DNA from 3 places in the Pseudomonas sp. 22526 genome. Region 2 is predicted to be linked to each of the others. Evidence: predicted binding sites of a transcription regulator. Region 2 holds the regulator's gene; each other region holds the start of a gene.
The links. The regulator FliA, encoded in region 2, starts transcription of late flagellar genes. The targets are predictions, from matches to a motif close to CTAAAGTTTNNNNNNNNNNNGCCGNTAA.

Region 1 (9,774 bases), on a different contig from region 2:
CAGGCCGGAGGCGAAGAACTGCGCAAAACCGCCGAACACCATGACTCCCAGGCAATAGACGATGGACATGCCGCTGGCGCGGATGCGGCGTGGAAACAGCTCCGGCAACACTGCCAGGGTGGGTACCGAGGTATACACCAAAGGCACGCTCAGTAGGCTGACTACCAATAGCAGCATGGGCAGGCCGGGCATGGCATGCAGCAGCAGGAAGCCAGGGTAGATCAGCACCAGCAGCGCCAGCCGCGGCAGCAGGATCGATCGGCGCCGGCCGATGCGGTCGCTCAGTCGACCCGCCGGGACCGACAGCAGCACCATCAGCAACGCCGACGCCGAGGCTGCCCAGATTGCCACCGACAGTGGCATGCCGAGCAAGGTCACGGCATGGTTGGCCAGGTAGTGGCCAATGATAAAGGTCGGTGCCGTTGCCCCCACCGCCACTAGCACTCCGGCGATAATCTGCCGCGAGTGCTGGCGCAGCAGCGGCCCCGCCGGTTCCTGGTCTGGCGCAGGCTCACCTGGGGACGAGCTTGTGCTCACGGCGGCGGTTTCATCCAGCCGGTGGCGAATGTATTCACCTACCGGAATCGTCAGCACGCCGACCGCGAACACCATCCGCCAGCCCCAACTGTCCATGGCTTCCGGTGACAGGACTGCGCCCAGCAACGCCACCACCAATGTGCCGCAGAGCACCCCCAGGCCCTGGCTCAACAGCTGCCAGCTACAGTAGTAGCCGCGTGTGCGGTCGTTGGCGTACTCCATCAGCATGGAGGTGGCCGCACCGACCTGGCCGCCCACGGCAAAGCCTTGCACCAGGCGCGCCAGCAGCACCAGCAGCGGGCCCAGCAGGCCGGCCTGGGCGTAAGTGGGGGCGATCACGAACAGCAGCGAACCAATGGCCATCAGCCAGAGGCTCAGTCGCAACGCCGGTTTGCGGCCTCGGCGGTCGGCATACAGGCCAATCAGAATGCCGCCGATGGGCCGGCTGATAAAGCCGGTGCCAAATACCGCCAGCGACAGCATCAATTGCAACAAGGGTTCATCGCTGAATGGAAAGAACAGGCGCCCCATCAAGGTGGCCAGGGCGCTGTAGACGATGAAGTCGTAGAACTCCAGGGCGTTGCCCAGTGTGATGGCGATAATGGCGCGCCGACTAGGAGCCGACGCACTGAGCGCCGGCGCTTCCTGTAAAGCGGTCATGGCAAGTCCTCCCGGAGTCAGGCCAGATAGCGTTCCACCAGCTTGACCCAGTAGCTTGCGCCGATCGGCAAGGCCTGGTCGTTGAAGTCATAACCCGGGTTATGCACCATGCAGCCGCCTTCGCCGTCGCCATTGCCGATAATCAGGTAGCAGCCTGGTACCTGCTCCAGCCAGAAGGCGAAATCCTCGCTGCCGGTCAGCGGCTGCATGTTCGTCACCAACCCTTCCTCCCCGAGCCAGTCTCGCGCCACTGCCTCGGCCAGCCGGGTCGCCGCGGCATCATTGACCAGCAGCGGATAGCCATATTCGTAATCCACCTCGGCACGGGCGCCAAATCCCGCGGCCTGGGCCTCAGCCAGGGCGATGATGCGTTGACGCAACAGCTCGCGGATGTCCGGGCACAAGGCGCGTATGCTCAGGCGCATTTGCGCGGTTTCCGGAATCACGTTGGGGGCCTCGCCGGCCATGATCGCCCCCACGGTGATGACGGCCGTCTCCAGGGGAGGCACGTTGCGCGACACAATGCTTTGCAGGGCCATCACCAGTGAGGCACAGACCACGATCGGGTCCACGGCCTTGTGCGGCATCGCGCCGTGGCCGCCGGTGGCCTGGATGCGGATGGTGGCGGTATCGGTGGAAGCCATGAACGGCCCAGGCAGGAAGCCCAGCTTGCCCAGGGGCACCCCCGGCATATTGTGCATGGCGAAAATCGCCTGGCAGGGGAACAGGTCGAACAGGCCATCATCCAGCATGCGCTTGGCCCCGGAGCCGCCATGACCTTCTTCGGACGGCTGAAAGAACAGATGCAGGGTGCCACGAAAAGGCCGGCGCTTGGCCAGGTCCCAGGCCGCGGCCAGCAGCATAGCGGTATGGCCGTCGTGGCCGCAGGCGTGCATCTTGCCCTCGACCCGACTGGCCCAGGGCAGGCCGGTGGTTTCCTGGATCGGCAGGGCATCCATATCGGCGCGCAGGCCGATAGCGGGCCCTTCTCCATTGCGCAGTGTGCCGACCACACCGGTTTCCCCCAGCCCTTCGTGAATGTCGTAGCCCCAATCCTGCAGGCAGCGAATCACCTGGGCGCGGGTCTCGAACTCTTCGAATCCCAGTTCGGGATGGGCATGGATCTCATGGCGCAGGGCGATCATGGATGGGGTGATTTCACGGATACCGGGCAAGATGGTGGACGCGCCCATGACGATGTCTCCTTATTGTTTTTGGGGTTATGACCTAGGCCTGGGGATACTAGAAGCAACCCAGAACACCGGGAAGGCGCAAAAAAGTTGTCAGTAGCACTTCTGGTTGATGGGGGGAGAAGAACAATGAAGATCCATCAGTTGCAGGCATTGATCGCCATGGCGGAGCACGGCAGCATCCGCGCCGCCGCCAAGGCGCTGTTCCTGTCGCAAGCCGCGGTCAGCAAAAGCTTGCGCGAGCTGGAGGCCGAACAGCAGTTGCCCTTGCTGCAACGCCATGCCGGCGGTACGCGGCTGAACGATGCCGGACGGATACTGCTCAAGCATGCCCGGCAGGTGCTCAGGCAACTGGAGCGAGCCGAGGACGAACTGGCCGCCTTGCGCGGCCAGCACGCAGCCCGCCTCTGCGTCGGGGTCACGCCCTGGCTGGCTGAAACGCTGTTGCCGGATGTGGTGCGGCTGTTTCGCCAGCGCATGCCGGAGATTCGCCTGGAGTTGTTCGAGGGATTGCTGGCGGTAGCCTTGCCTCTGCTACGGGATGGTCAGATGGACTTCGCCATCGGCCCGCTGTTCAGCAGCATTTCCGCCCAGGAGTTCCATTGCCAGCCGTTGCTGATCCACCCTTGCCGGGTCTTCGCCCGCCATGGCCATCCGGCGTTGCAGGCCAGTTCCCTGGAGGAGTTGCTGGAGCAGGACTGGGCAGTCAACTACAGCCCGGTCACTTATGAGCAGGTGATGCACTCGTTGTTCGGCCGGCATGGGTTGGGCATCGGTCCCGAGCGCTTGATCTGTGCCCATTCGATGACCCTGCTGTCGAGCATGGTGCTGCAAGCCGGCATGCTGAGCTTCGGCCCGGAGCCATTGTTGCTGTGCCCCGGCTTCCAGCCCCATGTGCAAGCCTTGGCGCTGCGCGAGCAGATGGATGAGCAGGCCATGGGCATCATCAGTCATCAGGGGCATACCCACAGTTATGCCGCGATGTGTTTTATTGACTGCCTGCAACAGAGCCTGAAGCAGAAAAGCCGTTCGTCGCACCCGACGGATCGTGCCCTGAGCGAGATGCTGAACTTGTTGTTCTAGTTGCGTCGGGAGCTTGCGACGGGCAAAAAAATGCCGCCTGTCGAAAGACCGGCGGCATTCTTCGGACGCTTCCCCGAACTGGCGGGGTTTCATCGCGCCTGGAGCTGCTCGCTCTTCAGTGCGCGGTCAACCGCCTCAGGCGTTTGCCGACGTCAGGCTCTGGCCCATCTGGACCGGCGAGCCGGCGGCCAGTGTTTCGGCCCACTGCACCTGATCCGGACCGAACAGCACGATCGCGGTGGAGCCCAGCTTGAAGCGGCCCAATTCGGCGCCTTTTTCCAGGTGGATCGGTGCGCGGGCGGCTTCGTCGTAGCGCACTGTCTTCAGTTCGCGCTTCGGCGGAGTCACCAGGCCGGCCCAGACGGTTTCGATCGAGGCCACGATCATCGCGCCCACCAGGACCACGGCCATCGGGCCGCGCTCGGTATCGAAAACGCACACCACGCGCTCGTTGCGGGCGAACAGTTCCGGCACGTTTTCCGCGGTGGTCTGGTTGACCGAGAAGATCCGCCCCGGCACGTAGACCATTTCCCGCAGGGTGCCGGCCAGCGGCATGTGCACGCGGTGGTAGTCCTTCGGCGACAGGTAGATGGTGGCGAAATCGCCGCCCATGAACGGCGCTGCCAGGGCCGAATCGCCACCCAGCAGTTCCAGCACGCTGAAGCTGTGGCCCTTGGCCTGGAACACCCGGCCGTGTTCGATCGGGCCGAGCTGGCTGACCGCGCCGTCGGCCGGGCTGAGGATCGCGCCCGGAGTCTGGTCCAGCGGGCGGGCGCCGTCTTTCAGGGCACGGGTGAAGAAGGCATTGAAGTGCTCATAGGCGGTCAGGTCTTCCACCAGCGCTTGCGACATGTCCACCTGATAACGCTTGGCGAACCAGGCGGTGAAGGCATTCTTGAACCAGCGCACGCGGCACTCGGCGATGCAGCCGGCCAGGCGCGACAGCAGGTGGTGAGGCAGCAGGTACTGGCTGAGGATAAACAAACGCTTTTTCATTAACTGTCCTTAAACCTTTAAATCTCTACGGGCGTGTCAGGGTGGTTGCCCCATTCGCCCCAGGAACCGGCATAGCCTTTGACTCGCGGATAACCGAGCGCCTTGGCCACCAGATAGGTGAAGCCAGAGCGATGGTGAGTCTGGCAGTGGGTAATCACTTCTTTGTCTTTGCTGATACCGAGCTGTTCGAGGATCTGCGGCATGTCGCCGCGGATCCGCAGGTTGCGCGCCTGGTCCATGCCGGCGGTCCACTCGAAGTTGATCGCGCCGGGAATATGCCCACCCTTGGCGGCGAGGACTTTCTCCCCCGAGTACTCCAACGGGCCGCGGGCATCCCAGATCGCCAGGTCGGCCGCGCCGAGACGGCTTTGCAGGTATTCGCGGGTGGCGGTCGGCTCGTCGTGCAGGGTCAGGGCGACAGGGCCGCCGACGGCTGCCGGGACTTCATTCGAGACCGGCAGGCCGTCCGCCAGCCAGGCCAGCAGCCCGCCGTCCAGGTAGTGGTAACGCGAGTGGCCGATGACATCCAGCAGCCAGATGAAGCGCCCGGCCCAGCCGCCGCCTTCGTCGTCGTAGACCACGTAGACCGCGTCCGGGTTATGCCCCAGCTCGCCGAACAGGGCTTCCAGGGCCGCCTGTGGCGGCATCAGCCCGGGCGCCGGCGCCTGACCGAGCTGGGTGCGTTTGGGGTCGACGAAGCGCGCGCCGGGGATGTGGCCCGCGGCATAGCGGGCGGCGCTGGTCAGGTCCACCAGGATCAGTTCGCGGGCGTCCAGGCGAGGGAGCAGGTCGCTCGGCTCGATCACCAGCGGCAAGCCAGAGAAGTCAGGCATGTGAGGTCTCCAGGGCACAAAGGGAGGGATTGTAGCGCAAGCGTCAGCGGCTGCGGTTGGTAAAGCTGTGCAGGGCCTTTTCGATGCACTGGGCGGTCTTGCCGAACGCCTGTACGGAGATTTCCGAGAAAGGCTGGCCACCCTGGTCGGCGACGATCAGCATGATCACCCGGCCATTGCTGGGTACCGAGCGCATCAGCAGGTGCTCGCCACGAAACAGCGTGCGCAGGCTGGCGGGCAGGCGGGCGGAGAACTGGGCGTTGTTGGTCGGCGTCAGGCGTACTTGCGCCGGGGCGTCCAGCAGCCGCTGCAATACGCTGCTCTGGCCGATCGTCAGCATCAGGCTCGAGGCTTGCGCAGGCAACCCGGCGATCTGATGCACCCGCAACTGGGTCCGGGTGCGGTCGATCATCAACAGCATCACCCGGCGCATGCCGCACGCCACCAGGGCGTCGCGGGCAAAGGTGGTCAGGTGCATGGCGTTGCTGAAGCGACTGGGTTCCACCAGCAGTTCGCTGCACTGCTTGCGCCATTTGCCCAGGTCTTCGGCGGTTGGCGCGGCGACCGGGAGCTCGCCGCGATGCACACGCCGGGCCTCCCAGGGCCAGAGCAGCGCCTCGGCCGGGTGCCACAGGTCGGGCATATGGTGATGCCGGGCACTCTGCGCGGCTTGCTGGTGCAACTGTTGTTGCAGCTCGTCCATCGACATCTGCAGGTACAGGCTGGTCAGGTATTGCCAGCGCATGCAGTGCGGGCCGGTCCAGGACTCTTGCGCCGAGAGGGCCAGGGCGTTGGCCAGCAACACACAGTTGGCCGGCTGGTTCAGCCAGCGCTGCAGGGCCGGGTCGGCATCCAGGCATTGTTGCTGGTGCAGCGGATGGGCGTTGTCCCGGGCGATATGCAGGGCCTTGACCAACTGCTCCTGCTCGTCGATCAGCAGGCGGTAGCCTTGCTGTACCCAGATCGGCAAGTGCCAGACCTCCACCAGGGCCAGGCCCAGCTGAAGCAGGCCGACGCCGAACAGTTGCTGCTCGACCTCCTGGGCCGGTTCGGCCTTGTGGACGACACGCAGCTCCCACTCTTCGAGCAGTTTTGGATAGGTCAGCGCCAGGGGCCACAGCGGCGAGAGAAACAGCAGGCTGCCCCAGTGGATGTCCTGCCAGAGCCTGGCCAGGCGTCCGGCGAAAAAGCCGTTGGCCTGTTGGGTCGCGTGCTGGCTGATCAGTTGCAACTGGCGCAGCCCGACCGGGATCTCCTGCTCGGGCTGGGCGGGCAGGCGGGCGAGCAATTCTTCGGTACGCGCGAGGCCCAGGCGGTTGAGGGCGATCTCGAGGTTCTCGGCCGGCTCGCTCATGCTGCCGTGGGTGTGGCGATTGGCTTCGCGAATCACGCTCAGGGCCAGCGCGGGGCTGTCCTGCATCAGGTCGGCAATGTCGCGCAGCGAACTGCGATTGTCCCTGATGGCTTGGCAGACCCGATCGTGGCTGGCTTGCGGCACCGGCAAGCGGACCGCGTCAAGCAGCTTTATCCAGGATTCGAGGGAGTGGGGGGCGGTAGTTGGGACTGTCGTTTCATTAGACATGGCTGGGCGCAATCATCGTCTGCTGTAACACGCCCAGAGCGGGCCAAACTGGCTTTTCGCCTTAACGGCCTATAGTCTGGCGCAGTTTTGCCGATAAGTAGAAGAAGAGTTTTAAGAACTTCCGAATATGACCTTGAACCCGACTCAATAAGTACCTTCCTACCTATGGCTAAAATTATCGGCATCATCGTCGTGTTCGCGAGCGTGCTCGGCGGATACGTGCTTTCTCACGGCAAGATTGCCGCCCTGATCCAGCCTTTCGAGGTTCTGATTATCGGTGGCGCCGCGCTGGGGGCGTTCCTGCAGGCAAACCCCGGCTACATGACCATGCACGTGCTCAAGAAGTCCTTGGGGATGTTCGGTTCGCGCTTTTCCCAGACCTTCTACCTGGAAGTGCTGGGGCTGATCTACGAGATCCTCAACAAGAGCCGCCGCGAAGGCATGATGGCGATCGAGGGCGATATCGAAGACGCCGCCGCCAGCCCGATTTTCGCCAAATACCCATCCGTACTCAAAGACGAGCGCATGACCGCGTTCATCTGTGACTACCTGCGCATCATGTCCTCCGGCAACATGGCTCCCCACGAGCTGGAAGGCCTGTTCGACATGGAGCTGTTCAGCCTCAAGGAAGACCTCGAGCATCCGTCCCATGCGGTCAACGGCATCGCCGACGGCATGCCGGGTTTCGGTATCGTCGCGGCGGTACTGGGTATCGTGGTGACCATGGCGTCCCTGGGCGATGGCGACCAGAAATCCATCGGCCTGCACGTAGGTGCCGCGCTGGTCGGTACCTTCTTCGGTATTCTCGCGGCCTACGGCTTCTTCGGCCCGCTGGCCCACTCCCTGGCGCATGACGCCAAGGAAGAGCTGAACGTCTACGAAGCCATCAAGGCTTCCCTGGTGGCCTCGGCTTCCGGCATGCCGCCATCGCTGGCCGTGGAGTTCGGGCGCAAGGTGCTGTACCCGGCGCACCGTCCAAGCTTCGCCGAGCTGGAACAAGCGGTTCGCGGTCGCTAAGCCATGGAAAACAATCAGCCGATTATCATCAAGCGCGTCAAGCGCTTTGCCGGCGGGCATCACGGCGGGGCGTGGAAGATCGCCTTCGCCGACTTCGCCACGGCAATGATGGCGTTCTTCCTGGTGCTGTGGCTGTTGTCCACCGCCACCCCGGAACAGAAGATCGCCATCGCCGGTTACTTCAAGGACCCGATCGGCTTCTCGGAAAGCGGCACGCCCTACATCATCGACCTGGGCGGTTCTCCCGAGCTGGCGCCGGAAAATACGCTCAACCCCGAGATCAAGTCGCAGCCGCAGCCGGACAAGGTTACGGTCGACACCGATCAGGTCGAGAGCATGGCCGAGCAGGTGGAAAGAGAGCGTCTGGAACTGTTGCTGCAGGAGTTGCAGAACAAGGTCGAAGAAAACCCGCAGTTGCAGAAGTTCAAGGACCAGATCCTGTTCGAGATCACTCCGGACGGCCTGCGTATCCAGATCATCGATTCGGAAAACCGGCCGATGTTCGACTCCGGCAGTGCGCGTCTGAAGCCGTACTTCGAGGACATCCTGCTGGCCATGGCCGACACCATCAAGGCGGTGCCGAACAAGATCAGCATCAGCGGTCACACCGATGCCAAGCCTTACGCGGGCACTGGCGATTTCGGCAACTGGGAGCTTTCGGCCAACCGTGCCAACGCCGCACGTCGGGCGCTGGTGGCGGGCAGCTATCCGGACGCTCAGGTGGCTCGCGTGGTGGGTTATGCCTCGTCGTCGCTGTTCGATCGCAAGGATCCGTTCAACCCGATCAACCGGCGTATCGACATCGTGGTGCTGACCAAGAAGGCCCAGCGCGCGATCGAAGGTGAAGTCGCTCCCGAGGCTCCGGCACCGACCCAGGGCCAGGGTGCCCCGGGCGAAGTGCCGGTCGACCCGAACGCCTTGCCGCCGGAGCAGGAGCCTTTGCCGGCCCATGAGCTGCGCGAGCGCCTGAATATCTTCGACGATGCTGCACCTAAGACCGAAGGCGCGGCTGCACCCGCAGCTACGCCTCCCGCTGCGCGGTGATGGGTAAAAACAGGCTCTGTTAAAGAGTGCTCATAAAAAAGGCCGCGATGATCGCGGCCTTTTTTGTTTCTGCAAGGGCTACTTATTAATAGCCGTTGTCCGGCAGGCTGGCGATGATCGAGCGATAGCTGTTCATCCGTTGCTGCTGGATGCGCCCGTCTTCCAGGGCCTTGAGCAGGGCGCAGCCCGGTTCGCGGTCATGCTTGCAGTCGCGGAAACGGCAGGTGCCCAGCAGATCGTTGAACTCGATGAAACCCGCTTCGACATCGGCGCGGCTGACGTGGCCCAGGCCGAATTCGCGAATCCCCGGGGAGTCGATCAGTTCGCCGCCGCCCGGGAAGTGGAACAGGCGCGCGGTGGTGGTGGTGTGGGTGCCCTGGCCGGACAGCTCCGACAAAGGCCCGACACGGGTTTCGACCTCCGGCAGCAGGCTGTTCACCAGCGACGACTTGCCCACGCCAGACTGGCCGACGAACACGCTGATCCGCCCGTCCAGCTGCGCTTGCAACTGCTCCATGCCATTGCCGTGATGAGCCGAGACTTCCAGCACCGGATAGCCCAGCTGCCGATAGACCGCCAGCAGGGCGTTCAGGGCAGGGGCGTTCTGCTCGTCGATCAGGTCGAACTTGTTGAGCAGCAGCAGCGGGCGGATGCCGGCATGTTCGGCCGCTACCAGGTAACGGTCGATCAGGTTGGCATGGGGCTCGGGCAGCGGGGCGAAGACGATCACGATCATGTCGACGTTGGCGGCGACCGGCTTGAGCTGGCCGCGGCTGTCGGGACGGCAGAGTTCGGTGTGGCGCGGCAGTTGCGCGACGATCACGCCGATACC
Region 2 (9,774 bases):
CCTGAGCATGGCGGCCCTGGCGGCTGGCGCTGCCTACCTGTTCTGGAAGCGCCAGAACGTGGTCAAGGTCCAGGCGCTGGAAGAGGTCAAGCGCCAGCAGGAGCTGCTGCCTTCGCCGGCCCGCGCCATGGAAACCAAGGAACTGGGCTGGGATGACGTGACCCAGATCGACATGATCGGCCTGGAGGTCGGCTATCGCCTGATTCCCCTGGTGGACCGCAACCAGGGTGGGCAACTGCTGGCGCGGATCAAGGGCGTGCGCAAGAAGCTGTCCCAGGACCTGGGCTTCCTCATGCCCACCGTGCATATTCGCGACAACCTCGACCTGGCGCCCAGCGCTTACCGGCTGACGCTGATGGGGGTGATCCTGGCCGAGGCCGAGATCTATCCGGACCGCGAGCTGGCGATCAACCCGGGGCAGGTCTACGGCAGTCTCAACGGTATCACCGCCAAAGATCCGGCCTTCGGCCTGGAGGCGGTGTGGATCGAGATCAGCCAGCGCGCCCAGGCGCAATCGCTGGGCTACACCGTGGTCGATGCCAGCACCGTGGTCGCCACCCACCTCAACCAGATTCTGTACAAGCACTCCAGCGAGCTGATCGGTCACGAAGAAGTCCAGCAGCTCCTGCAACTGCTGGCCAAGGGCTCGCCGAAGCTGGCGGAAGAACTGGTGCCGGGCGTGCTCTCGTTGTCCCAGTTGCTCAAGGTGCTGCAGGCGCTGCTGGCCGAACAGGTGCCGGTGCGCGATATCCGCAGCATTGCCGAAGCCATCGCGAACAATGCCGCCAAGAGTCAAGATACTGCCGCTTTGGTGGCCGCGGTGCGCGTCGGATTGTCGCGCGCCATCGTGCAAAGCATTGTAGGGACTGAGTCTGAGCTGCCTGTGATCACCTTGGAGCCCAGGTTGGAACAGATTTTGCTCAATAGTCTGCAAAAGGCAGGACAAGGCTCGGAAGAGGGTGTTCTGTTGGAGCCAAGCATGGCTGAGAAGCTGCAGCGTTCGTTGATCGAAGCCGCGCAGCGCCAGGAAATGCAAGGTCAACCGGTGATTCTGCTGGTAGCCGGTCCGGTCCGCGCGATGCTCTCGCGGTTCGGGCGCCTGGCGGTCCCGGGCTTGCACGTGTTGGCTTACCAGGAAATCCCTGACAACAAGCAAGTGACCATCGTTGCGACAGTAGGGCCCAACGGCTGAGGTAGTGGGTTATGCAAGTTAAGCGTTTTTTCGCCGCCGATATGCGTCAGGCCATGAAGCTGGTTCGTGATGAGCTGGGCGCCGACGCCGCCATCATTGGCAATCGCCGCATCGCCGGCGGTGTCGAGCTGACGGCTGCCCTGGATTACAAGCTGTCGGCGCTGGCGCCCCGGGTGCCGAACATGGAGCTTGAGGACGAACTGCGCAAGACTCAGTCGCGCATCGTTACCGCCCAGGCCGAACTGAGCCTGCGTGGCGACGGCGATGCCAGCACCAGTCGCCAGCTGTTCGCCGGCCTGCCGCTGACCGCCGCCGAGCCGCTGATCGAACCTACGTTCAGCGAGCCCCAGCGCCCGGCTCCGGTGGCCGCCGCGCCAGCGGTCGATCAGCGGGCATTCGACTCGATGCGTTTTGAACTCAACGGCCTGCGCGAGCTGCTGGAAGTCCAGCTCGGCTCCCTGGCCTGGAGCCAGTTGCAAGGCAGCCGGCCCGAGCAGGCCAACCTCTGGCGGCGCCTGCAGCGTATCGGCCTGTCCGGTCCGCTGGCCCGCGACCTGCTGGCGCTGATCACTGAAATCGACGAACCCCGCCAGGCCTGGCGCATGCTCCTGGCCCACCTGGCGCGGATGATCGTGACCCCGGAAGTCGAGCCATTGGAGGAGGGCGGTGTGATCGCCATGGTCGGCCCCGCCGGCATGGGCAAGACCACCACCCTGGCCAAGCTGGCTGCCCGTTACGTACTCAAGTACGGCGCGCAGAACATCGCGCTGGTGAGCATGGACAGCTACCGCATCGGCGCCCAGGAACAGCTCAAGACTCTGGGGCGGATCCTCAACGTCTCGGTGACTCATGTCGACCCGGGCCAGTCCCTGGCGCAAGCCCTCGATCCGCTGCTGCGCAAGCGCGTGGTGCTGATCGACACCGCCGGCCTGCAAGCCAGCGACCCGGCCCTGCGCATGCAGCTGGAAAGCCTGGCCGGACGTGGGATCCGGGCAAAAAATTATCTGGTCTTGGCAACCACCAGCCAGAAACAGGTTCTAACCGCCGCGTACCACAGCTACAAGCGTTGCGGGCTGGCCGGCTGCATCCTGACTAAACTGGATGAAACCGCCAGCCTTGGTGAGGTGCTGAGCCTGGCGATCAGTCACGAACTCCCCGTTGCCTATCTGACCGATGGCCCGCGGATTCCGGACGATCTGCACTTGCCGCGCCGTCACCAGCTGGTCAGTCGTGCGGTGAGCGTGCAGATGCAGGAAGAACCCAGCGAAGAAGCCATGGCTGACATGTTCGCTGACCTCTACCACAACCCGACCAAGCGGGTTGGCTGAGGGAATCATGAAAAAATTGCAATGTACCTACATCGATGGTCTGCCAGGCATTGTTCCGTTGGTGAACGCGCAGCCAGTTATGTGGCCCCGTCTAAGTAAGACAAGGTAAAGAAAGAACATGGGCAGCATGCATCCCGTACAGGTGATCGCGGTGACCGGCGGCAAAGGTGGCGTCGGCAAGACTAACGTGTCAGTGAACTTGTCCCTGGCCCTAGCGGAGCTCGGCCGGCGCGTCATGCTGCTGGACGCCGACCTGGGTCTGGCTAACGTTGACGTGCTGTTGGGGCTGACCCCCAAACGGACCCTCGCCGACGTGATCGAAGGCCGCTGCGAGCTGCGCGATGTGCTGCTGCAGGGGCCGGGTGGAATCCGTATCGTGCCGGCCGCGTCCGGCACCCAGAGCATGGTTCATCTGAGCCCGGCGCAGCATGCCGGCCTGATCCAGGCATTCAGCGACATCGGCGACAACCTCGATGTACTGGTGATCGACACCGCTGCCGGTATCGGCGACTCGGTGGTCAGCTTCGTCCGCGCCGCCCAGGAAGTCTTGCTGGTGGTCTGCGACGAACCGACCTCGATCACCGACGCCTACGCGCTGATCAAGCTGCTCAACCGCGACTACGGCATGAACCGCTTCCGCGTGCTCGCCAACATGGCGCAGAGCCCGCAGGAAGGCCGCAACCTGTTCGCCAAGTTGACCAAGGTCACGGACCGCTTCCTGGACGTAGCCCTACAATACGTCGGCGCCGTGCCTTACGACGAATGCGTGCGCAAGGCCGTGCAAAAGCAGCGTGCGGTCTATGAGGCGTTTCCGCGTTCGAAGTGCGCGCTGGCGTTCAAGGCCATTGCGCAGAAAGTCGATACCTGGCCGTTGCCGGCCAACCCACGTGGACATCTGGAATTTTTCGTCGAGCGGCTAGTGCATCAGACAGCGGGACCGGTGCTATGAGCGCCAGCGGCTACAACCTTTACAAAAAGTCGGCACGTGACAGCCAGTACGAATTGATCGAGCGTTATGCGCCACTGGTCAAGCGTATTGCCTATCACTTGCTGGCGCGCCTGCCGGCCAGTGTCCAGGTCGAAGACCTGATCCAGGCCGGGATGATCGGTCTGCTCGAAGTGTCGACCAAGTACGACGCGAGCAAGGGCGCGAGTTTCGAGACGTACGCGGGTATCCGTATCCGTGGCGCGATGCTCGATGAGGTTCGTAAAGGTGACTGGGCGCCGCGTTCGGTACATCGCAATACCCGGATGGTGAGCGATGCCATTCGCGCAATTGAAGCTAAAACCGGTCGTGACGCTAAAGATCATGAAGTTGCGGCCGAACTTCAATTGAGTCTCGACGATTATTACGGGATTTTGAACGACACCTTGGGCAGTCGCCTGTTCAGCTTCGACGACCTGTTGCAGGACGGCGAGCATGAAGGGCTGCATGAGGATGGCGCGAGTGCTCATCTCGAGCCGTCGCGCGACCTGGAGGACGAACGTTTCCAGGCTGCGCTGGCGGACGCGATTGCCAATTTGCCGGAGCGTGAGCGACTGGTCTTGGCGCTGTACTACGACGAAGAGCTGAACCTCAAGGAAATCGGTGAGGTCCTGGGGGTCAGCGAATCGCGGGTCAGCCAGTTACACAGCCAGTGCGCGGCCCGTTTGCGGGGGCGTTTGGGGGAGTGGCGAGCGCGCTGACAGGCAGTGTGGGGGACACTGCGGACGAGACTGGCACGACGTTGCCGGTCTTGCGGTGTGTATTCCATGCAGTCGTTGAGTGCTCTGCCTGATTGATTGAATGGCGCGTTCAGGTGCTGGACGCGTTTAAGACTGCTTGGAGGTCGAATTGGACAAGAACATGAAAATCCTCATCGTTGATGACTTCTCAACGATGCGGCGGATCATAAAAAACCTGTTGCGTGACCTGGGGTTCACCAACACGGTCGAGGCTGACGATGGCACCACCGCCATTCCGGTCCTCAACAGCGGGAGCATCGACTTTCTGGTAACGGACTGGAACATGCCTGGCATGACCGGTATCGATCTGCTGCGCCATGTGCGCGCCGATGAAAAACTCAAGCACCTGCCGGTACTCATGGTGACCGCTGAAGCCAAGCGCGAACAGATCATCGAAGCTGCCCAGGCCGGCGTAAACGGCTATGTGGTCAAGCCCTTCACGGCCCAGGCGTTGAAAGAGAAGATCGAGAAGATCTTCGAACGCATCGGTTGAGATGTGGAACCATTCCGCCACGGGGGAGCTATGGAGCACAACGAATCTTCATTGGGCGATTTCGAATCGACCCTGAAAAAACACGCACTCGAACTGGTCGACAGCCTTGAAAAAGGCAAGTTCGGCGAAGCCGTGCAACTGATCCATGAGCTCAACCAGACCCGTGACCGCGGCCTGTACCAGGAAGTCGGCAAGCTCACCCGCGAGCTGCATAGCGCCATCGTCAATTTCCAGATTGACCCGCATATGCCGCAAGCCGAGGAAGTTTCACAGATCACGGATGCCACCGAGCGCCTGTCCTATGTGGTCAGGCTGACCGAGGCCGCGGCCAACCGCACCATGGACCTGGTCGAGAGCGCCACCCCGTTGGTCAATGGCCTGAGCAGCGAAGCCCAGGCCCTGAGCGCCGACTGGGGACGTTTCATGCGTCGCGAACTGGGCGCCGAAGAATTCCGCGACCTGGCCCGCCGGGTGGACGGGTTCCTGACCCGCAGCGAGCAAGAGACGCGCGCGGTATCGAGCAACCTCAACGACATTCTGCTGGCGCAGGACTACCAGGACCTGACCGGTCAGGTGATCAAGCGCGTGACCCAGTTGGTCACCGAAGTCGAGAGCAACCTGCTCAAACTGGTCCTGATGGCCAGCCAGGTCGATCGTTTTGCCGGCATCGAACATGACCGTGAATCGATCCTCGCTGAAAAAGATCCGCAAAAACATCTGGCCAAGGGTGAAGGTCCGCAGATTCATGCCGATAAACGTGAAGACGTTGTATCCGGTCAGGACGATGTCGACGATTTGCTTTCCAGCCTTGGATTCTAGGAGCACCCATACATGAGCTTCGGCGCCGATGAAGAAATCCTTCAGGATTTTCTGGTTGAGGCCGGCGAGATTCTAGAGCAACTGTCCGAACAACTGGTCGAGCTGGAAAGCCGACCGGACGATGCGGATCTGCTCAACGCAATTTTTCGCGGTTTTCACACTGTAAAAGGGGGCGCCGGCTTCCTCCAGCTCAACGAGCTGGTGGAGTGCTGCCACATCGCCGAAAACGTGTTCGACATCCTGCGCAAGGGTGAGCGCCGCGTCGACGCGGAACTGATGGACGTCGTGCTCGAAGCGCTGGACGCGGTGAACGGCATGTTCGGCCAGGTTCGCGAGCGTACCGAGATCACCGCCGCCACTCCGGAACTGCTGGCGGCCCTGGCCCGCCTGGCCGAGTCTGCGGGGGCCGAGGAGGTCGCCGCACCGGTGGCCGAGGTTGAAGCCGTTGCCGAGCCGGTCGCCGAATCGACCGAAAGCGAGTCCGGTGATATCACCGACAGCGAGTTCGAGCAGCTGCTCGATTCGCTCAATGCCGCCAAGGCCGAGGCCGAAGCCCCGGCTGCTGTTGCACCTGCTGCGCCTTTGGCCGGTGGTGAAGCGGCCAGCGACGAAATTACCGACGCCGAGTTCGAGTCGCTGCTCGATCAATTGCATGGCAAGGGCCAGTTCGCACCGGATGCGGTGGCACCTTCGGCCACGGCGCCCGCTGCGGAAAAAGCCGCGGCCAGCGACGAAATCACCGATGACGAATTCGAAGCACTGCTGGACCAGCTGCACGGCAAAGGCAACTTTGCGGTAGAAGCACTGGATTCCGCGGTGGCCGCGGCGGTGCCGCCGGCTGCGCCAAGCGCGGCCGCTGCCGGTAGCGACCTGATCACCGACCAGGAGTTCGAATCCCTGCTCGACGAGCTGCATGGCAAGGGCAAGTTCTCTGAAGTACCCGCTGCCGCAGCGACCGTGGGTAGCGCAACGGCTGTCACGGCCTCGGCGCCTGCCGCCGTCGCCAAGCCGGCGGTGAAGAAAGCCGAAGCCAAGGTCGAAGCGCCGAAACCGGCTGCAGCGGCTGCTCCGGCACCTGCTCGTGCCCCGGCTGCCGCCCCGGCGGAAAAGCCGGTCAGCGAAGCCGAAACCACCGTGCGGGTCGATACCGCGCGGCTGGACGAAATCATGAACATGGTCGGCGAGCTGGTGCTGGTGCGTAACCGCCTGGTGCGCCTGGGGCTCAACAGCGGCGACGAAGCCATGTCCAAGGCCGTGTCGAACCTCGACGTGGTCACGGCCGACTTGCAGACCGCGGTGATGAAGACCCGGATGCAGCCGATCAAGAAGGTCTTCGGACGCTTCCCGCGCCTGGTTCGCGACCTGGCCCGCCAGCTCAAGAAAGAGATCAACCTGGAGCTGGTCGGCGAAGAGACCGACCTCGACAAGAACCTCGTCGAGGCCCTGGCCGACCCGCTGGTGCACTTGGTGCGCAACGCCGTCGACCACGGTATCGAGTCGCCGGAAGAGCGCGAGGAAGCGGGCAAGTCCCGTGGCGGCAAGGTGGTGCTGGCGGCCGAGCAGGAAGGCGACCACATCCTGCTGTCGATCTCCGATGACGGCAAGGGCATGGACCCGAACGTCCTGCGCGCCATTGCGGTCAAGCGTGGGGTGATGGACAAGGATGCCGCCGATCGCCTGAGCGACACCGAGTGCTACAACCTGATCTTCGCCCCGGGTTTCTCGACCAAGACCGAGATCTCCGACGTGTCCGGCCGCGGTGTGGGCATGGACGTGGTGAAGACCAAGATTTCCCAGCTCAACGGTTCGATCAACATCTACTCGACCAAGGGCCAGGGTTCGAAGATCGTCATCAAGGTGCCGTTGACCCTGGCGATCATGCCGACCCTGATGGTGATGCTGGGCAACCAGGCGTTCGCCTTCCCGCTGGTCAACGTCAACGAGATCTTCCACCTGGACCTGTCGCGCACCAACGTGGTCGACGGCCAGGAGGTGGTGATCGTTCGCGACAAGGCGCTGCCACTGTTCTACCTCAAGCGCTGGCTGGTCAGTTCCGCCGCTCACGAAGAGCAGCGCGAAGGCCACGTGGTGATCCTTTCGGTTGGCACCCAGCGCATCGGCTTCGTCGTCGATCAACTGGTCGGCCAGGAAGAAGTCGTCATCAAGCCATTGGGCAAGATGCTCCAGGGAACTCCGGGGATGTCCGGCGCCACCATCACCGGTGACGGCCGCATCGCCCTGATTCTCGATGTTCCGAGCATGCTCAAGCGTTACGCCGCACGGCGTATTTGAATACCGGAGGGGCGGGGCCATTTGCCTTGCCCCGCCTAACGGAGTGTTTATGGCAGTCAAGGTCCTGGTGGTGGACGATTCGGGGTTCTTCCGCCGCCGCGTCTCGGAAATTCTTTCAGCGGATATCAATATCCAGGTCGTCGGTACCGCGACCAACGGTAAAGAGGCGATCGATCAGGCTCTGGCGCTCAAGCCGGACGTGATCACCATGGACTACGAGATGCCGATGATGGATGGCATCACGGCGGTGCGGCACATCATGCAGCGCTGCCCGACGCCGGTATTGATGTTCTCCTCGCTGACCCATGAAGGCGCCCGGGTGACCCTGGATGCGCTGGATGCCGGCGCGGTGGATTTCCTGCCGAAGAATTTCGAAGACATCTCGCGCAATCCCGAGAAGGTCAAGCAACTGCTGTGCGAGAAGGTCCACAGCATCTCGCGCAGTAACCGTCGTTTCAGCAGCTACAGTGCCCCGGCGCCACAACCGGCACCGACGCCTGCGCCATCGAGCACCAGCAGCTTCAGCAGCACGGTCCCGGCACGTCCGGCACCGGCGCCGGTTCCTGCCCGCACGACGGCCACTGGTTCGTCGGCGGCACCCAAGCGCAAGGCCTACAAACTGGTGGCCATCGGTACCTCCACCGGTGGTCCGGTGGCGCTGCAGCGGGTGTTGACCCAACTGCCGGCCAACTTCCCGGCGCCGATCGTGCTGATCCAGCACATGCCGGCGGCCTTCACCAAGGCGTTCGCCGAGCGCCTGGACAAGCTCTGCCGGATCAGCGTCAAGGAAGCCGAGGATGGCGACATCCTGCGTCCGGGCCTGGCGCTGCTGGCACCGGGTGGCAAGCAGATGATGGTCGACGGCCGTGGCGCGGTGAAAATCCTCCCGGGCGACGAGCGTCTGAACTACAAGCCGTGCGTGGACATCACCTTCGGTTCGGCGGCCAAGTCCTACGGCGACAAAGTTCTGGCGGTGGTCCTCACCGGCATGGGCGCCGACGGTCGCGAAGGCGCGCGCCTGCTCAAGCAGGGCGGCAGCGCGGTCTGGGCCCAGGATGAGGCGAGCTGCGTGATCTACGGGATGCCGATGGCGATCGTCAAGGCGGAGCTGGCGGATGCGGTGTACGGCCTGGACGACATCGGCAAGCATCTGGTCGAGGCTTGTCTCTGATGGATGTTCTAAGCCTCATCGGGATCATCATGGCGTTCGTCGCCATCATCGGTGGCAACTACCTGGAAGGCGGTCATCTGTCGGCCCTGGCCAATGGTCCGGCGGCGCTGATCGTGCTCGGCGGGACCATCGGTGCGGCATTGCTGCAGTCGCCGCTGAGCGCTTTCAAGCGGGCCATGCAGATCCTCGGCTGGATCCTGTTTCCACCGCGGGTCGACCTGGCCGGTGGCATCGATCGTGTCGTCAACTGGAGCCTGACCGCCCGCAAGGAAGGCCTGCTGGGCCTGGAAGGCGTGGCGGATGCCGAGCCTGACACCTATTCGCGCAAGGGCCTGCAACTGCTGGTGGACGGCGCCGAGCCGGAATCCATCCGCAGCATCCTGGAAGTGGATTTCTACACCCAGGAAAGCCGTGACATCGAAGCGGCCAAAGTCTTTGAAAGCATGGGCGGCTACGCGCCGACCATCGGTATCATCGGTGCGGTCATGGGCCTGATCCATGTCATGGGCAACCTGGCCGACCCGACGCAGCTGGGCAGCGGTATCGCCGTGGCCTTCGTCGCGACCATCTACGGTGTGGCCAGCGCCAACCTGGTGTTGCTGCCGATCGCCGCCAAGCTCAAGTCCATAGCCTTGCGGCAGTCGCGTTATCGCGAAATGTTGCTTGAAGGAATCCTGTCGATTGCCGAAGGTGAAAACCCTCGTTCCATTGAGTTGAAGCTGCAAGGCTTCATGGATTGATGGGGGTAATGGAC
Region 3 (9,774 bases), on a different contig from region 2:
GACCCGGCGCCTGCGCCAGGCACAGACCGTGATGGTCGCCAACCCGGCATTCGCTCGCGAGTGGCCGATCCACAGCCCCGAAGACCTGCACAAGGTGCCGGTGCTGGGTGCCCTGGAGGCCGATCGCATGGTGCATCTGCGCATGCTCGACGCCCAGGGCGAGAAATGCGACCTGGTCCTGGAGGCGCGCCTGGGCATCGACGACTTTCTCGTGCGCCGTTCCTGCGCCCTCGCCGGCCTTGGCTGTACCATCCTGCCGATGATGTATTGCGAGGAAGAACTGCAGACCGGGCAACTGGTGCAACTGCTGCCCGAGTGGTCGCTGCCTGGCGGTTGGCTGCAGGCGGTCTACCCTCACCGGCGCGGTGTATTGCCAGCGGTAAGGGCCTGGATCGAGCATGTCAGCGACGCCTTCAAAGGCTGCGGGGACCGCACACTGTGACAGCGCGACAAAAGGAAAAAACCATGACTGAAGCGGATGTGGCGCAATTCTGCCTGGACTTGCCGGGCGCGCGCGAAGACTACAAATGGGGCGGTGTGCGGGTGTTTTCCGTGGCCGGCAACAAGATGTTCGCCCTGCAGAACCTGCGGGGCGAATCACTGGCGTTCAAGGTGGACAAGGAGCTGTTCCTCGGCCATGTCGACCGCCCCGGCATCGCGCCGGCGCCGTACCTGGCCCGGGCGCACTGGATCATCATGCAGACGCCCTACCCGCTGGGCGCCGGCGAACTGCGGGACTTGTTGCAGCGTTCCCACCAGTTGGTGGTGAGCAAGCTGCCCAAGCGGGTACAGGTCGGCCTATTGCTTTAGGCTCTGTACGACAAGTGGCTGCGCTCGCTCATGCTGCGTTAAAAACAGGCTCGGAATGCTCATTTAGGCCCCTAAACTCCGCTTCCTCGCCTGTTTTTGCCTTGCCTGACCTTCGCTCGCCGACTTTTCGTAAAGAGCCTAGAACAGCGAGAACAGGCTGCCTTCAAGAAACAGCCGGTCGATCCAGAACACCTGGTGCAGCAGCACGATCAGCCAGAACACCAGTTGATAGGACAGCTTGCGGGTCTTGTGGCGAAACGCCTGCTGCGCCAGCAAGGCGCCTGGCCAGCCGCCGGCCAGCTCCACCGCGTGCAGGACGTTTTCCGGGGTCCGCCAGCTGTCGCTGCGGGCCTTGCGCTTGTCGCTCCAGTAGAGGAAGAACGTCAGCACGCTGACCGCGCCATAGGCCGCCAGCGGCACCCAGGAAATCCCCTTCACGCCCAACAGCAGCGAACCGCACAAGGGCAAGGCACAGAGCAGTAGGAAAACCACCGCCTTGAGCCGTGGCTGCTGGATCCGTGCCCCGGCGACGTTGCCGGGGCGGTTCGGGTTGCGTGCGTCCATCAGGAATGGACCGCGGTCCAGTCGACCCAGCCGAACTGCCAGGTGGCGAGGATCACCAGGCCGAAGGCAATGCGGTACCAGGCAAAGGCCGCGTAGCTGTGGTTGGCGATGAACTTGAGCAGGCCCCTGACCGCGATCATCGCGAAGATGAACGAGGTGATGAAACCGACGGCGAACACCGGCAGGTCGTCCGGCTGGAACAGGTTGCGGTACTTGTAGCCCGAGTAGACCGCGGCACCGACCATGGTCGGCATGGCCAGGAAGAACGAGAACTCGGTGGCGGTCTTGCGCGACAGGCCGAACAGCAGGCCGCCGATGATGGTGGAGCCCGAGCGCGAAGTGCCTGGAATCATCGCCAGGCACTGGGCGAAACCGACCTTCAAGGCATCTTTCCAGCTGATCTCGTCCACTGTGTTGGCGTGGATTTCATGCTTCCGGCGCTCGGCCCAGAGCATGACCACGCCACCCACCACCAGCGCCGTGGCGACGGTGATCGGGTTGAACAGGTATTCATGGATCAGGTCGGCGAAAATCACCCCCAGCACCACGGCGGGCATGAAGGCGATCAGCAGGTTGATGGTGAAACGCTGGGCGTTGCGCTGGGTCGGCAGGCCAGTGACCACATCGAGGATCTTGCGGCGAAACTCCCAGACCACCGCGAGAATGGCCCCCAGCTGAATGATGATGTTGAACGCCATGGCGCGCTCGCCACCGAAGTTGAGCAAGTCCGCAACGATAATCTGGTGGCCTGTACTGCTGATGGGCAGAAACTCTGTCAGCCCTTCCACAATCCCTAAAATCAATGCCTGTACGGCGGTCCAAAGCTCCATCAATCCCCCGAAGGTCATGCCGTGGCATGCCTTTTAGTTTTTCTTCAATGTTCACTGACGCGTGCGTTGCGACTTCGCAGCCGCAATAGGATCATCATCGCCCTTGAAAATTCCGTGAAAAATCAGCCGGATTCAGGTTTTTCGCGATGAGGCCGAAATCCTAGCAGACATACTCGATAAACGCTGTCGCGTTGAGAGAATCGGCTGGACCTGACTGCAAGGAGCGCATGACGGATGTACGGGGTGTTTCCATTACAAGAACAACAATCGGGAGTGACAGATTCATGAACAGCTTACGCAGAATGTCGATCAGCCGCCGGCTGTGGCTGATCCTGATTGTAGCGGTACTGATGCTGATGACCCTGGGCATGCTGATGCTCAAGCAGATCCACGACGACCTGTACCAGGCCAAGGCCCAGAAGACCCAGCATGTGGTGCAGACCGCCAACGGCGTGCTGGCCTATTTCCAGGGCCTGGAAAGCGCCGGCAGCCTCGATCGCGCGACGGCGCAGAAGCAGGCACTGAGCGCCATACGCGGGCTGCGCTACGACCAGAGCGACTACTTCTGGATCAACGACCTGACCCCGGTCATGGTCATGCACCCGGCCAACCCCAAGCTCGACGGCCAGAACCTCTCGGCGATTCGCGATCCCGACGGCTTTGCCGTGTTCAACGAAATGGTGGCCATCGCCAAGGCCAAGGGCGCCGGCATGGTCAACTATCGCTGGCCGAAACCGGGCGCCAGCGAAGCGGTGCAGAAGACCTCCTATGTCCAGCTGTTCCAGCCCTGGGGCTGGATCATAGGTTCGGGGGTGTACATCGATGACGTGCAGGCCGAGTTCCGCAGCCAGGTGGTGAAAGCCTCGGTGGTCGGCATCGCCATTGCCCTGATCATGGCCCTGCTGGTGCTGCTGATCGCCCGCAGCATTGTCCGTCCGCTGCAGGAAACCGTGCACGCCATGGCCAATATAGCCAGCGGTGAAAGCGACCTGACCCGCGCCCTCGACACCCACGGCCAGGACGAAGTCACCGAACTGGCCCGGCACTTCAACGGCTTCACCGCCAAGCTGCGTCTTGTCGTCAGCCAGTTGCAGGTGTCGGCCGCAGCCTTGGCGCAATCCTCCGCCGACCTGGGCAGCAACGCCAGCCAGGCCCAGGAACGCAGCCAGCAGCAGTCGCAGCAGATGGAGCTGGTGGCCACCGCCATCAACGAAGTGACCTACGGCGTACAGGACGTGGCGAAGAACGCCGAACACGCCGCCAGCGAGATGCGCGACGCCGAAGCCCAGGCCCAGCAGGGCCAGGTCAATATCGACGGCAGCCTGCAACAGATCGACCGGCTGTCGGCCACCATCGACCAGGCGGTGGAAGTGATTCGCACCCTGGCCCAGGAAAGCACCCAGATCGGCAGCGTGCTGGAGGTGATCCACTCGATCGCCGAGCAGACCAACCTGCTGGCGCTCAACGCGGCGATCGAAGCCGCCCGTGCCGGCGAACAGGGGCGTGGCTTTGCCGTGGTGGCCGATGAGGTACGCCTGCTGGCCCAGCGCACGCAGAAGTCCACCGCCGAGATCCAGTCGATGATCGAGCGCCTGCAAGGGCACTCGGAAGCCGCGGTGAAAGTCATCGGCGACAGCAGCCGGGCTTCGCAGCAGACCATCGAGCAGGCCGGGCTGGCCGGGGAAAGCCTGAACGCCATCGGCCAGGCCCTGCGCAACCTCAACGGGCTGAACGCCTCCATCGCCAGCGCCACCCTGCAACAGGCCCATGTGGTCGAAGACATCAACCAGAACGTGACCCAGGCCGCCGGCCTGTCCCACAGCACCGCCCTGGCGGCCGAGCAGTCCAGTGCCGCCAGCCTGCACCTCAAGGAGCTGAGCGAGCAGCTCAACGGCCTGTTGCGCCAGTTCCGGGTCTGAGGCTGTGCGTGGCGGGGTTCGCCCCGCCACGGTTTGCGGCCTTCACTAACATGCAAGGCCGCTTCTGGTTACAATCCGCACCCTCCTCCGCTTCCAGGTAGTTTTCATGTCCGGGCTTGAACTGTTCGCCGCTGCACTCGGCGTGATCGCCGTCTGGCTGACAGTCAGACAGAACCCCTGGTGCTGGCCGATCGGCCTGGTCATGGTGCTGCTGTACAGCTGGATCTTCTTCGAGGTGAAGCTGTATTCGGACATGCTGCTGCAAGTGGTCTACGCCGCCCTGCAACTCTATGGCTGGTGGCAATGGACCCGCGGCGGCGCCAGTCATCAGGGGCGTCCGGTCAGCCTGCTGGCGCCCCGCTCGATGCTGTTCGGCCTGAGCCTCGGGGCCATCGGCAGCCTGCTGCTGGGAGCGGCCATGGCCCATTGGACCGATGCCGCGCAACCCTGGCTGGACGCCGCGCTGACCGGCTTCAGCCTGGTGGCGCAGTGGTGGATGGCGCAGAAACGCGTGCAATGCTGGCCGTTGTGGATTGCCGTCGACGTGATTTTTGTCGGCCTGTTCATCTACAAGGACCTGTACCTGACCGCGGCGCTGTACGGGCTGTTCACCCTGCTGGCCGTGCAGGGCTGGCGCGCCTGGCGGGCCGACCCGGCGTTGCGCCCGGCATGAAGGTCCTGGTCCTGACCGGCCCCGAGTCCAGCGGCAAAAGCTGGCTCAGCGGCCACTTGCAGGCACGCTTCGGTGGCATCCAGGTGGGCGAGTACGTCCGCCATTTCATCGAGCAGAACCGGCGCGACACCTGCCTGGCGGATATCCCGGAGATCGCCCGCGGCCAGTTGGCCTGGGAAGACCAGGCCCGGGCGCAACACCCGTCGCTGCTGATTCTCGACACTCACCTGCTGAGCAATATGCTCTGGAGCCAGACCCTGTTCGGTACCTGCCCGGACTGGCTGGAACCCGAACTGCTGGCTCGCTGCTATGACTTGCACCTGCTACTCTCCCCCGAAGATGTCGGCTGGAGCAACGACGGCCAGCGCTGCCAACCCGAGCTGAGCGAGCGCCTGGCCTTCTTCAAGGCCACCGGTGATTGGCTGGTGCAACACCAGCAGCCCTTCGAAGTGATTCGCGGCGACTGGGAAGCCCGTCGGCAACGGGCATTCGAGCTGGTCGAGCGCCTGCTTCAGGGTTAGCCGAATCCTTCTCCTGTCCGCATTTTTTCTCCTCTGCTGGCGAGAAAAATGTCCATCCCTGAAACACCCGCCGCTGCGTAAAACGGCCAGATCAAAGGGCTTCTCACTGCCCTTCGGCCATCTGTTAAAACGCTGATACAACCCGCCGCGAGCCCCCCGATCCAGAGCCTCGCCATGGCAATACCGGGCTGCCGAAGGCGACAGTGGTCTCATCCTTGAAACACCCCTGCCCCAGCAACACTCCTGGTTATGCGTAACCTGTTGAATTTTTGAAACAATCAAAAAGCGGCACGGCTTCTGCTCTCTACCCTCGCAACGCTGACTAGGGCCAGCGATAGAAGAAGGGAATGCTGCCGTGGAGAATCGCAATTCAGCTCTGACCCACCTCCTGCTGATCAGCTGTGCCATCGGCTCGCTGCTCAGCCTTCCGCTCCAGGCTGCCGACGACATCAGGGACGGCAGGATTATTCTCGACCGTGACGTGCAACCTCGTAGCGTCGGCCGCCCTCCGCTGCATCCAGATCCCTACCCGACCACCGTCAATGCCAACCCTTCGGCCCGGGTCAAACAGATGACCAGCAACACCGAATTGAGCGACGGCGACTTTGCCGGGGTCAGCAGCGGTTCCACGATCAGCGGCAGTGTCATGCCCAACGGCGTCAACCTGCAGGGGCTGAACAGCGTCACCAACCCCAACGGCCTGACCGGCATGAGTGCCGGCCACGGCGGCGGCAGCGGTGGCGCCATCTCCGGCACCATCAACCGCTCGCTGAATTCTGGCCTGGCTCCTTTGGGCAGACTGGCCGGAGGCCAATGAGATGATTCGCACCCTCGTATTGCTTGCCCTGTTCGGCTGCCCTTCGGCAATGGCCGACCCAGGCATCCAGGCGGTGGACACCGCCACCCTGCACAACTCCGGCGCCCGCTACAACGGCAACTTCAACGTCAACCAGGCCGCCGGCGACCAGCAGCAACAGACCAACACGCGCGCCATCGCCATCGGCACCGACGCCCAGGCCACCACAGTGGTGCGGCAGAAGCTCGGCACACCGGCCAGCAGCGCGATCGACGCCAGCAGCAGCATCGGCGGCAACGCTTTCAGTAACGGCAACGGGGTCCTGGGCGTGAACCAGGGAGCCGGCGCCAACAACCAGATGGTCAACGCAATGCGGGTGGGCATCAGTGCCCAGCCGCAAAGCATCGACGACAGCGTCCTGTCCCAGCAGAACGTGGCGCTGTTACCAGGCTCGGGAGCAACTGAGGCTTCCAAAGGCAGCCGCCAGGTCGTTACCAGCGACCAGGCCTTCACCGGCAGCCGGGGAGTGATTCAGGTGAACCAGAGTGCCGGGGTGGGGAACCGAATGGCTAACACCCTGAGCATACGGGTCGCTGACTGACCCGCAGCAGTGCGATTGGAAAGTACCAACACTTAACCAACTAATAAGCACGGAGAAACACCATGAAACCTACAATGGCTCTCAAGCCACTGGTTTTTGCACTTGCCGCAGTGATGGCAATCGCTGCACATGCAGGTGGTAATGACGACAACCACGGAGGTCACGGCGGCCACGGTGGTCATGGCGGTCACAATGGTCACCACGGCGGTCACGGTGGCCATGGCGGTCATGGAGGCAACGACGGTCTGGACCTCAAAACCAAGCTGCAACTCACCGCCGGCGCCGTGGCCAACGTGACCGACGAGCAGTTCAGCTCGGGCAACAGCGTCAAAAACCGCGGCACCCAAAACGACGCCGACGCCAGCGACTCGATGAACAACTCCAACGGCAACATGGGCGCCAACGTGGCCGCCGGCTCCGGCAACCAACAAGACAACGCCGTCGCCCTGGCCACCGCCGATGAAAGCTTCATCTTCGGCAGCGCGGTAGCCACTTCCAGCGCAACCCAGACCAACACCAACAACACGGTGAAAAACTGGTCCACGCAAAACAACGCAACACTCGACAATGCTGGCAACGGCGGCTCCGGCAACATCGGCATCAACGTCACCGCCGGCGACTTCAACCAACAGAAAAACAACCTGGCAATCGCCGTATCCGGCGGGCGCGTAGCGACCGCATCGGCTTCGGCCGACCAGACCGTCACTGGCCTGGACGTGGATAACAAGGGTGTACGTACCTACAAAAAAGACACCCTCACCAGCGAGTTCAATGCCTCCGGCACCTACAAAGGCACCGGCTACGGCAAGATCCAGGGCGACGACGATCACCATGGTGGTGGTCATCATGGCTACAACGACGATCGTCGTGGCGGCCACGATAACGACGATCAGAAATTCACCTTCAAGGAACAAGGCACGATCGAACTTTCCGGCGTCTGGACGAAGCAAGTGCTGACCAAAGACGGCTGGAAAAACCCTGTGATCAACAACGCGTCGATGTCTGGCTCGATGAACGGCTTCTCCGGCAACGGCGGCGCCAACGTCTCGGCAGGTGCCGGCAACCAACAAAGCAACTCGCTGTCCATCGCTGCCGGCTGCAGAGCCTGCCTGTAATCACGATAGTGACGAAAGCCCCGGAAACGGGGCTTTCCCACAGCCTCACAAGGAGTGTCGATCATGCGAGTTGCCGCCCTCTCCTTTCTGCTGTGCCTGGCGGGCCTGACTCAGGCTGCGCAGATGCCGGTGGCCGTGCTGCCTGGCGGAAACCTGGTGTACAAGCAGGTGCAAAGCGTGCGGGAGCGCAAATTCGCCGACCTGGTCGAGCAGAAAACCGACTTCAGCTGCGGCGCTGCCGCACTGGCGACGGTGCTGCGCCAGGCCTACTGGCTCGACGTCGATGAGGAGCACGTCATCAAAGGCATGCTGGCCACCGCTGACCAGGACCTTGTGCGCACCCAGGGCTTCTCCATGCTGGACATGAAGCGCTACCTGGAAAGCATCGGCATGCGCGCCCGGGGCTACCGGATACCTCCCGACAAACTGCAGGCGGTCTCCATTCCAGTGGTGGTACTGATGGACATTCGTGGTTACAAGCACTTCGTGGTCATGCAGCGGGCACAGAAAGACTGGGTCTATATCGGCGATCCCGTCCTGGGCCATAAACGCTACTCCCACGAAGACTTTGTCAAAGGCTGGAACGGTATCGTCTTCGCCATCGTCGGCCCCGGCTACGACAAGGCCAACGCCTTGCTCGACCCGCCCAACCCGCTGACGGCCAAGAACAAGCTGGATACCTTCAACCCGGTCAAAGACGCAGAACTGATGGAATTCGGTTTCATTCAGAGCGACTTCTTCTAGGGTCGCCCTAAGGATAAAGGGGCAGGATGCTCCGGGAGCAGCAGATGAAAAGCGCGTACTGGCTGGCCGCCGCCTGCCTGGTAACAAGTCTTCCTGCGTACGCTTATGCAGGGTTCAAGCCTATAGAAATCAAGGACCAGGAACTCTCCGAGCTCCGTGGGCGCTACGTCATGCCGGGGCGGATCATCAGCTTCGGCATTGTCATGAGCAGCACCTGGCGCAACGCCTCGGGGGATCTGATCGGGGCCACGACCTCGATGCAGATCCAGCAATCGACGATCAAACCGGAATTCTACGTTTCCACGATCAAGGAAGCCGGCAACGGCTCGACGCCGACCCAAGGCTCGGGCAACGTGATCGGCGGCGCGGGCCTGGCCACCACCCAGGGTGTGACCCAGAGCGTACGCGCGGCGGGCGATGGCAATAGCGCCTATAACAACGTCTCCATCGACGTCAAGGAAGCCAGCCATGCTCCGGCGCTGGTGCCGGCGCAAGGCCAGCTGTTGATGAGCGGGCAAACCATCAGCGGCAGCAATGCCGCGGGCAGCGTGGCCGTGTCCGCCACCGGCGGTGGCATCCAGATGGCCATCCAGGCCAATAACAACCAGGGCTCGGCCCTGCAACAAGTGGCCCAGGGCGGCTTGCTGCAGAACACTCGCCTGCTGGGCGACAGCAACCTGGTCAGCAACATGACCCAACTGAACGTGGTGCTCAACAATAACGGGGCGAGTACTGGCGCTTTGGACTGCAACCTGACCCAGCTCAAGGGTCTTCGCAACCTGGGATATTGAACTACGCTGATTCTCGATCATTAGGCTCAAAGGGACGGCTTACTCATGTATCGATCAGTCTCGCTGCGCGCGGTTGTATGTTTGAGCACGCTCTTCCCGGCCACACTGCTGCAGGCAGCGCCTGATGCCGACGTAGAGGCCCTGAAACAAGAATTACTGGAGCTTAAGCAACGTTACGAAGTGCAGCAGAAAGCCCTGGCGGTATTGGAACAGCGGGTTCGCCAGGTCGAGGAGCAACCGGCGGCGCCACCGCCGAAACGCCTGGCCAAGTCGCCAGCGGACATGCGTGGCAACCAGCAAGTGGCCGGGACCACGAGCAAAGGCCCGACCCCGACCGGCGGCAGCTCTTATGGGGAATCACTCAAGGATGACTCGCAACCGGCGCAGAGCGTGTCCAACCTGTACGACGA

Region 1: motA (flagellar motor stator protein MotA) is a predicted target of FliA. The motif match lies at 6,951-6,978, and genes of this name have one in related genera.
Region 3: ACTJKT_RS00235 (methyl-accepting chemotaxis protein) is a predicted target of FliA. The motif match lies at 2,336-2,363, and genes of this name have one in related genera.

Annotation. Positions count from the first base shown of each region.
Region 1 covers NZ_JBQENK010000008.1:203,473-213,246, forward strand. The annotation lists gene ACTJKT_RS14490 (MFS transporter) at 1-1,197, opposite strand, end outside; gene ACTJKT_RS14495 (M20 aminoacylase family protein) at 1,215-2,390, opposite strand; gene ACTJKT_RS14500 (LysR family transcriptional regulator) at 2,517-3,470, shown strand; gene asd (archaetidylserine decarboxylase) at 3,606-4,466, opposite strand; gene rhdA (thiosulfate sulfurtransferase) at 4,484-5,299, opposite strand; gene ACTJKT_RS14515 (HDOD domain-containing protein) at 5,343-6,881, opposite strand; gene motA (flagellar motor stator protein MotA) at 7,047-7,898, shown strand; gene motB (flagellar motor protein MotB) at 7,902-8,942, shown strand; gene rsgA (small ribosomal subunit biogenesis GTPase RsgA) at 9,028-9,774, opposite strand, start outside.
Region 2 covers NZ_JBQENK010000004.1:64,515-74,288, forward strand. The annotation lists gene flhA (flagellar biosynthesis protein FlhA) at 1-1,192, shown strand, start outside; gene flhF (flagellar biosynthesis protein FlhF) at 1,204-2,520, shown strand; gene fleN (flagellar synthesis regulator FleN) at 2,639-3,469, shown strand; gene fliA (RNA polymerase sigma factor FliA) at 3,466-4,206, shown strand; gene ACTJKT_RS07200 (chemotaxis response regulator CheY) at 4,367-4,738, shown strand; gene ACTJKT_RS07205 (protein phosphatase CheZ) at 4,769-5,557, shown strand; gene ACTJKT_RS07210 (chemotaxis protein CheA) at 5,570-7,849, shown strand; gene ACTJKT_RS07215 (protein-glutamate methylesterase/protein-glutamine glutaminase) at 7,899-9,020, shown strand; gene ACTJKT_RS07220 (flagellar motor protein) at 9,020-9,760, shown strand.
Region 3 covers NZ_JBQENK010000001.1:42,705-52,478, reverse strand. The annotation lists gene ACTJKT_RS00255 (LysR substrate-binding domain-containing protein) at 1-442, shown strand, start outside; gene ACTJKT_RS00250 (MmcQ/YjbR family DNA-binding protein) at 466-810, shown strand; gene ACTJKT_RS00245 (DUF1294 domain-containing protein) at 949-1,374, opposite strand; gene ACTJKT_RS00240 (undecaprenyl-diphosphate phosphatase) at 1,374-2,204, opposite strand; gene ACTJKT_RS00235 (methyl-accepting chemotaxis protein) at 2,489-4,123, shown strand; gene pnuC (nicotinamide riboside transporter PnuC) at 4,230-4,796, shown strand; gene ACTJKT_RS00225 (AAA family ATPase) at 4,793-5,317, shown strand; gene ACTJKT_RS00220 (hypothetical protein) at 5,673-6,134, shown strand; gene ACTJKT_RS00215 (adhesin) at 6,136-6,714, shown strand; gene ACTJKT_RS00210 (heme utilization protein) at 6,777-7,829, shown strand; gene ACTJKT_RS00205 (C39 family peptidase) at 7,893-8,573, shown strand; gene ACTJKT_RS00200 (hypothetical protein) at 8,618-9,364, shown strand; gene ACTJKT_RS00195 (hypothetical protein) at 9,410-9,774, shown strand, end outside.